Regions from separate parts of the Agrobacterium sp. GW821-FHT14E08 genome, predicted to be linked through region 2. Evidence: riboswitches for the same ligand, from Rfam matches in the RefSeq annotation. Region 2 holds a riboswitch; the other holds the start of a gene.
The links. Region 2 has a riboswitch for S-adenosylmethionine ahead of metA (homoserine O-acetyltransferase MetA). Riboswitches for the same ligand answer to the same signal wherever they lie in the genome.
Positions count from the first base shown of each region.

Region 1: linked by a shared signal. The riboswitch ahead of AC1ROR_RS10975 (O-succinylhomoserine sulfhydrylase) and the one ahead of metA (homoserine O-acetyltransferase MetA) in region 2 are both predicted to bind S-adenosylmethionine.

Region 1 covers NZ_JBXAPJ010000002.1:462,300-465,708, reverse strand. The annotation lists gene AC1ROR_RS10985 (Hsp33 family molecular chaperone) at 1-210, shown strand, start outside; gene apaG (Co2+/Mg2+ efflux facilitator ApaG/CorD) at 271-663, opposite strand; gene AC1ROR_RS10975 (O-succinylhomoserine sulfhydrylase) at 909-2,093, opposite strand; SAM riboswitch at 2,137-2,215, opposite strand; gene AC1ROR_RS10970 (2'-deoxycytidine 5'-triphosphate deaminase) at 2,289-3,389, shown strand.
Region 2 covers NZ_JBXAPJ010000005.1:192,947-196,355, forward strand. The annotation lists gene AC1ROR_RS18995 (aldose epimerase family protein) at 1-761, opposite strand, end outside; gene metA (homoserine O-acetyltransferase MetA) at 834-1,760, opposite strand; SAM riboswitch at 1,843-1,919, opposite strand; gene AC1ROR_RS19005 (thiamine diphosphokinase) at 2,009-2,662, shown strand; gene AC1ROR_RS19010 (ABC-F family ATP-binding cassette domain-containing protein) at 2,667-3,409, shown strand, end outside.

The DNA of each region.
Region 1 (3,409 bases), on a different contig from region 2:
AGGCTTTTCCATGAGAATGGCGTGCGCATCTATGATCCGCAGGTCATTTTCGACCGCTGCAGCTGCTCGCGGGAAAAGATCAAGGGCGTTCTCTCCGGCTTCACAGCCGAGGAGATCGAGGCGAGTGAGGAAGACGGCGCGATTGCCGTGACCTGCGAGTTCTGCTCCACGACCTATCGCTACGATGTCAGCGAGTTTGAAAACGCCTGAAGCGGTTTGACTGGCGAGGCTGCGCTTTTGAATGCGCAGCTTCGCGCGGATGCGCCTGCTTCAGTTCAGAACCCGCAACAGGCCAGGTGAATCAAGCGAAAACGCGGGTATGGTGACATTGAACACCTCGCCCTTGTCCGTTTCCATTTCATAATGGCCGAACATCAGGCCGGACGGCGTATCCAGCGGGCAGCCGGATGAGTATTCGTAGCTGTCGCCGGGGTTCAGCTGTGGCTGCTCGCCGACGACGCCGGGGCCGTAAACCTCGTCCACCTGTCCATTCTGGTCGGTGATGTGCCAGTAGCGGTTGACGAGCGTTACCGGAATATCAGAATTGTTCGAGATCACGACTTTATAGCCCCAGACGTAACGGTCGTCATCCGGGTCGGATTGTTCCTCGAGATAATACGGATCAACCGTAACCTCGATATCCCTTGTCAGAGCACGATACATACGCGCCACACCTCGATCTTATGCCTGCTGCCAATATCCTACACTATAGGCTCTGGCTATCGTCAAGAAAATGAATGACTTGACGGGCAGGGGGCATCTCCTGTTGCGCTGTTTTCCACCGTTAGGGATAACGATAAAGGTAAATATTGGTTGCGTCCCACCGGCTTTTGCCAGGATGGCGGAACCGGTTACGCACCATGGCCCGACGGTGAAGGCGGGCCATGGCGATGGTGTGGGTTTGATTTTCAGGCGGAAACAGCCGCCAGTCCCTTTGCCAGATCTTCCAGCAGATCGTCCGTATCCTCGATGCCGCAGGAAAGCCGCAGGGTGCCGCCGGAAATGCCGAGTTCCGCACGTGCCTCATCGGTCAGGTTCTTGTGCGTTGTCGTGCCCGGGTGGGTGATGAGGCTCTTGGCATCGCCCAGATTGTTGGAAATCTTCACGATTTCCAGCGCGTTCTGCAGCGCGAATGCCGCTTCCTTGCCGCCCTTCAGCTCGAAAGCCACCAGCGTCGAACCGCCGGACATCTGCCGGGCGATGATGTCGGCCTGCGGGTGATCGGCGCGGCCGGGATAGATGACCTTGGCGACCTTGCCGCTATCGGCGAGAAAATCAGCGATTTTGCCGGCATTGGCCGTCTGCTGCTTGACGCGCAGCGGCAGGGTTTCGATGCCCTTCAGAAGCGTCCAGGCGTTGAACGGCGACATGGCCGGGCCGGTGTGACGGAAATAGTCCTGCAACTCTTCCTCGATCCACTTCTTGTCGGAAAGGATCACGCCGCCAAGGCAACGGCCCTGGCCGTCAATATGCTTCGTCGCGGAATAGACGACGATATGGGCGCCGAGTTCCAGCGGCTTCTGGAAGAGCGGCGTTGCGAAGACGTTGTCGACTACGACCTTTGCGCCAATCTGGTTGGCAAGCTTCGCCACACCGGCGATGTCCACCACTTCGAGCGTCGGGTTGGTTGGGCTTTCGAGGAAAAACAGCTTGGTGTTCGGCTGGATCGCCTTTTCCCAGTTACCAAGATCGCGTCCGTCGATCAGCGTGCATTCGATGCCGTATTTGGGCGCGAGCGTCTCGACCACCCAGCGGCAGGAGCCGAAGAGGGCACGGGCGGCGACAATATGGTCACCGGCGCGCAGCTGGCACATGATGGCGGCAGTGACGGCGGCCATGCCGGAGGCGAGCGCCCGGGCGTCTTCCGCACCTTCCAGCAGGCACATGCGCTTTTCGAACATGTCATTGGTCGGGCTTGCATAGCGGGCGTAGATGAATCCATCCGTTTCACCCTTGAAGCGGGCTTCGGCGGCTTCGGAGTTTTCGTAAACGAAGCCCTGGGTCAGATAGATCGCTTCCGACGTTTCACCATAGGGTGAGCGTAGCGTACCGCCGTGAACGAGCTGGGTTGCCGGGCGCCATTTATTGCTCATGTGATCACCTTCAAAACAAAAAAACCGGCCGCAAAAGCAGACCGGTTCCTAGCACCCGGTCTTTTTAGCCACTTGTTTAACGTGGCTGCAAGCCGACCGGCCAAATCACCACGGGATAAGCTTGCCATACTGCCGTTACCGGCTTGCGTCAATGCTTTCCTTTTGGTTTTGTCGCCGTAAAAAGGAATGATGACCATGATCAGAACGACGGGCATTTTGGCGGACGGCGCAATCAGGGCGCTGTTTGCGGGCGGCAAGCTGAAAAGCGAGGCCGATCTCGATGCTGACCAGGTGCAGCCCGCCAGCCTTGATCTCAGGCTGGGCTCGAAGGCCTATCGCGTTCGCGCCAGTTTCATGCCCGGCCCCGGAACCCGCGTCATCGACAAGCTCAACCGCTTCAGCCTGCACGAGGTTGATCTCACCCAGGGTGCCGTGCTGGAAACCGGCTGTGTCTACATCGTTCCCCTGATGGAGAGCCTGGAGCTGCCGGCGGAGATGTCGGCCTCGGCCAATCCCAAAAGCTCGACGGGGCGTCTTGATATCTTCACCCGCGTCATGACCGACAATGCGCAGGAATTCGACAAGATACCGGCGGGATATTCAGGCCCGCTCTATCTGGAAATCAGCCCACGCACCTTCCCCGTCGTGGTGCGTCGCGGATCGCGCCTGTCGCAGATCCGCTTCCGCGTTGGTCACTCGCTGCTCAACGAAAGCGAACTGCTGAAACTGCACGAGACGGAAATGCTGGTCGCCAGCGATACCCCGAACGTGACCGGCGGCGGCATTGCGCTTTCCATCGACCTGAAGGGTTTCGGCGAGAACGGGCTGATCGGATATCGCGGCAAGCATCACACGGCGGTGGTGGATGTCGACAAGAAGGCCCAGCACGACGTTCTCGATTTCTGGGAACCGCTTCATGCGCGCGGCCGCGCGGAACTGATCCTTGATCCGGATGAATTCTATATTCTCGTTTCACGCGAAGCTGTACACGTGCCGCCGCTTTACGCGGCCGAAATGACACCGTTCGATCCTCTGGTGGGCGAGTTCCGTGTCCACTATGCCGGCTTCTTCGACCCCGGCTTCGGCCATGCCCAGGCCGGCGGCACAGGCAGCCGCGCCGTGCTCGAAGTGCGCAGCCACGAAGTACCCTTTATCCTTGAACACGGCCAGATCGTCGGCCGGCTGGTTTACGAGCACATGCTGCAAAAGCCGGAAGGCCTCTATGGCACTGGCCTAGGCTCCAACTATCAGGCGCAGGGCCTGAAACTTTCCAAGCATTTCCGCGCGGAACAATGACCCCTTCGGGTGCTTGACAC
Region 2 (3,409 bases):
ACCTTGCGCTTGGCACGGCGCTCGGGCGAGAGGCAGAAATTGTGGTCGTAGAGAACCTGTTCGCCATTGTCCTTGCGCCGCATCGGCGTCGGGTGGCGCAGGTCGAAGACGGTGCCTTCGACGGAGCGGATTTCGCCGGTCGGTATCTGCTTTTCGTCGGTCGGCAGGTAAAAGTCGGCGGCGATGCTGATCTCGTGTCCAAGGGCGGTATCCGCACCATCGAGGTTGAAATAGGAATGCTGGCAGACATTGGCGATGGTCGGCTTGTCGGTCACCGTTTCATAGACCACAGAAAGCACGCCGCCGTCGCGGATCGTATAGGTGGCGGTGACCGTGCAATTGCCGGGATAACCGGCGCGGCCATCGGGATCGATGATCTGCAAAACCGCATGGCTTTCGCCATGTTCCATCAGCATCCAGTTGCGTTTGCCCATGCCGTCGCTGCCGCCATGCAGGTGGGTCACGCCCTTTTCATTCAGTTCCAGCTGGTATTCGTGCCCGTCAATGGCGAACCTGCCGTCACCGACCCGGTTGGCATTCCGGCCGGGCGTGGCGCCGAAATAGGAGGAATATTTGTAGTCTTCGAATTTATCGAAGCCGAGAACGAGCGGCGGCTGGTGACCCTCGAGGCGCAGATCCTGAATGACCGCGCCCCAGGTGATGACCTTGGCCGTCAAACCGCCTTTCGAGATGGTGACGCGTTCGACCTTTTCGCCGGTCGCCGTGAAACCGAAATTCTCCCGTGCCGCCGCGTCGCTCATAACGTCATTCTCCGATTGCCGTGAATTGCCGGCGGACGTTGCGTCATTTTCCGGCAATTCGCAATCCGCAATTTACGCAGCGAGTTTGCCGATGGATTCGAGATCGTAGGGCGTCGTCTGGTATATCTCGTTGATCCAGTTGCCGAAAAACAGATGGGCATGGCTGCGCCAACGGTTGAGCGGGGCTAATTCCGGATCATTGTGCGGAAAATAATCATGCGGCAGCTTGATGGGGACGCCGGAGTTCACGTCGCGGAAATATTCGTCCGAAAGCGAGGTCGAATCATATTCAACATGGTTGAACATATAGAGCCGGTTGCCCTCTTTCTCATGCACCAGACAAACGCCCATTTCCTCTGACTCCATCAGGATTTCGAGTTCCGGGTGTTTTTCGATGTCGGTGCGGCGCACTTCCGTCCAGCGCGAGACCGGTACCTGGAAATCATCCGAAAAGCCGTTCAGATAGATCGATGAGGGGCAAAGATTGCGGTGACGATAGACTCCGAAAGCCTTTTCCTTCAGTTCGTGTTTCGGCACACCATGGAAATGATAGATGGCGGCCATTGCCCCCCAGCAGACATTCAGCGTCGAATGGACGTTGGTCTGCGTCCATTCGAAAATCTTCTGCATTTCATTCCAGTAGGTCACGTCCTCGTAAGCCAGCGTCTCGACGGGCGCGCCGGTAATGATGAAGCCGTCGAACTTGCGGTGGCGCACTTCTTCCCAGGTCTCATAGAAGGACAGAAGATGTTCTTCCGGCGTATTCTTGGCGCGATGGCCGCCAATACGTATCAGCGAAAACTCGACCTGCAGGGGAGAGGCGCCAACGAGCCGCGCCATCTGTACTTCCGTTTTGATCTTGTTCGGCATGAGGTTGAGAAGCCCGATCTGGAGCGGGCGGATATCCTGCCGGATGGCCGCCGTTTCGGTCATGACCCGCACACCCTCATGCACGAGGGTCTCAAAAGCGGGAAGCGTATCGGGAATCTTGATCGGCATGTCGAACTCTCTTTTCGGATGACGTAAAGAACGTTGCGAAAACAAAAAAACCGGCAGCGAAATCGCGGCCGGTCCCAGGAAATTGCCCTTTTCCTCGACCCTTTAGCGACTTCTTTAAAGTGGCTGCAAGCCGGTCGGCAAATCACCACTGAGGCGTTTCATAATCCCGAAGCCGGCGAAAATCAATATAGGCTGATTTCATCGGGTTTCGGCTTTCCCTTTTCGTGCCAGTTGCGATAAGGCAGGGCATGGATAAAGAGCGCTTCACCATTCTGCTTGGCGGCGATGTCACGGTCACGGATCGTCTTGAAGAGGCGGTTGCCGAAAGCCGCGTGATTGCGGCCGATGGCGGCATGCGCCATGCCGCGCCGCTTGGGCTTGTGCCGGAGCTTTGGGTCGGGGATTTCGATTCCGCCAGCAAGGAGTTGCTCGAGACCTGGCCGGATGTGACGCGGCAGCCCTATCCGGCTGCGAAGGCTGTGACAGATGGCGAGATTGCGGTCTCGGAGGCGCTCTCCCGCGGTGCGCGCTCGCTGCTGCTGGTCGGTGCACTTGGAGGTGCCAGAAGCGACCATGCGCTTCAGCATCTTCTTTATGCGGTGGCGCTCGCCGAACAGGGTTTGAAGGTTACGCTGACCTCCGGTGAAGAGGAGGCGCGGCCGCTGCTTGCCGGATCACTGGATATCGATCTGCCGCCTGGTTCGCTGTTTTCTGTCGCCGGGCTCACTGCCCTTGCGGGGCTTGATATTGAAAATGTGCGTTATCCGCTCAGGGATTTCGCGCTTGCTTTCGGTTCGTCCCGCACTATTTCCAATGTCGCGAATGGCGGCCCCGTGCATTTCTCGCTGAAAAGCGGAAAAGCCATCGTGCTCGCCCGCCCTTATGATCTGACCGGAGCCTGACGCCTTGGCACCCCCTATTTTGAAACTCGATGACATCAAGCTGACCTTCGGCGTGACCCCGCTGCTCGATGGCGCCAATCTCCAGGTGGAACCGGGTGACCGTATCTGCCTTGTCGGGCGCAATGGTTCGGGCAAGTCAACCCTGATGAAGATCGCCGCCGGTCTGGTTGAGGCGCAGTCTGGCGAGGTTTTCCGCCATCCGGCCGCCACCATTCGTTATCTGGAGCAGGCGCCGGATTTTGCCGGTTACGATACCGTTCAGGCCTATGCCGAAGCGGGGCTGGGGCCGGGTGATGATCCCTATCGCGTTACTTACCTGCTCGAGCATCTCGGCCTCACGGGACAGGAACATCCGGAAAGTCTTTCCGGTGGCGAAGCGCGGCGCGCGGCCCTTGCCCGTGTCATGGCACCCGAGCCCGATATTCTGATGCTGGACGAGCCGACCAACCATCTGGATCTGCCCACGATTGAATGGCTTGAAAGTGAGTTGCAGCAGACGCGCAGCGCGCTGGTGCTGATTTCGCATGACCGGCGTTTTCTCGAGAAGGTTTCGACCTCCACTGTGTGGCTCGATCGCGGCCAGTCCCGTCGTCTCAACCGCGGTTTTGCCCATTTCGAGGAATGGCGCGATAAGGTGCTGGAAGAGGAAGAACTGGAACAGCACAAGCTCGGCAAGGCCATCGAGCGTGAAGAACACTGGATGCGTTATGGTGTGACCGCAAGGCGCAAGCGCAATATGCGCCGCGT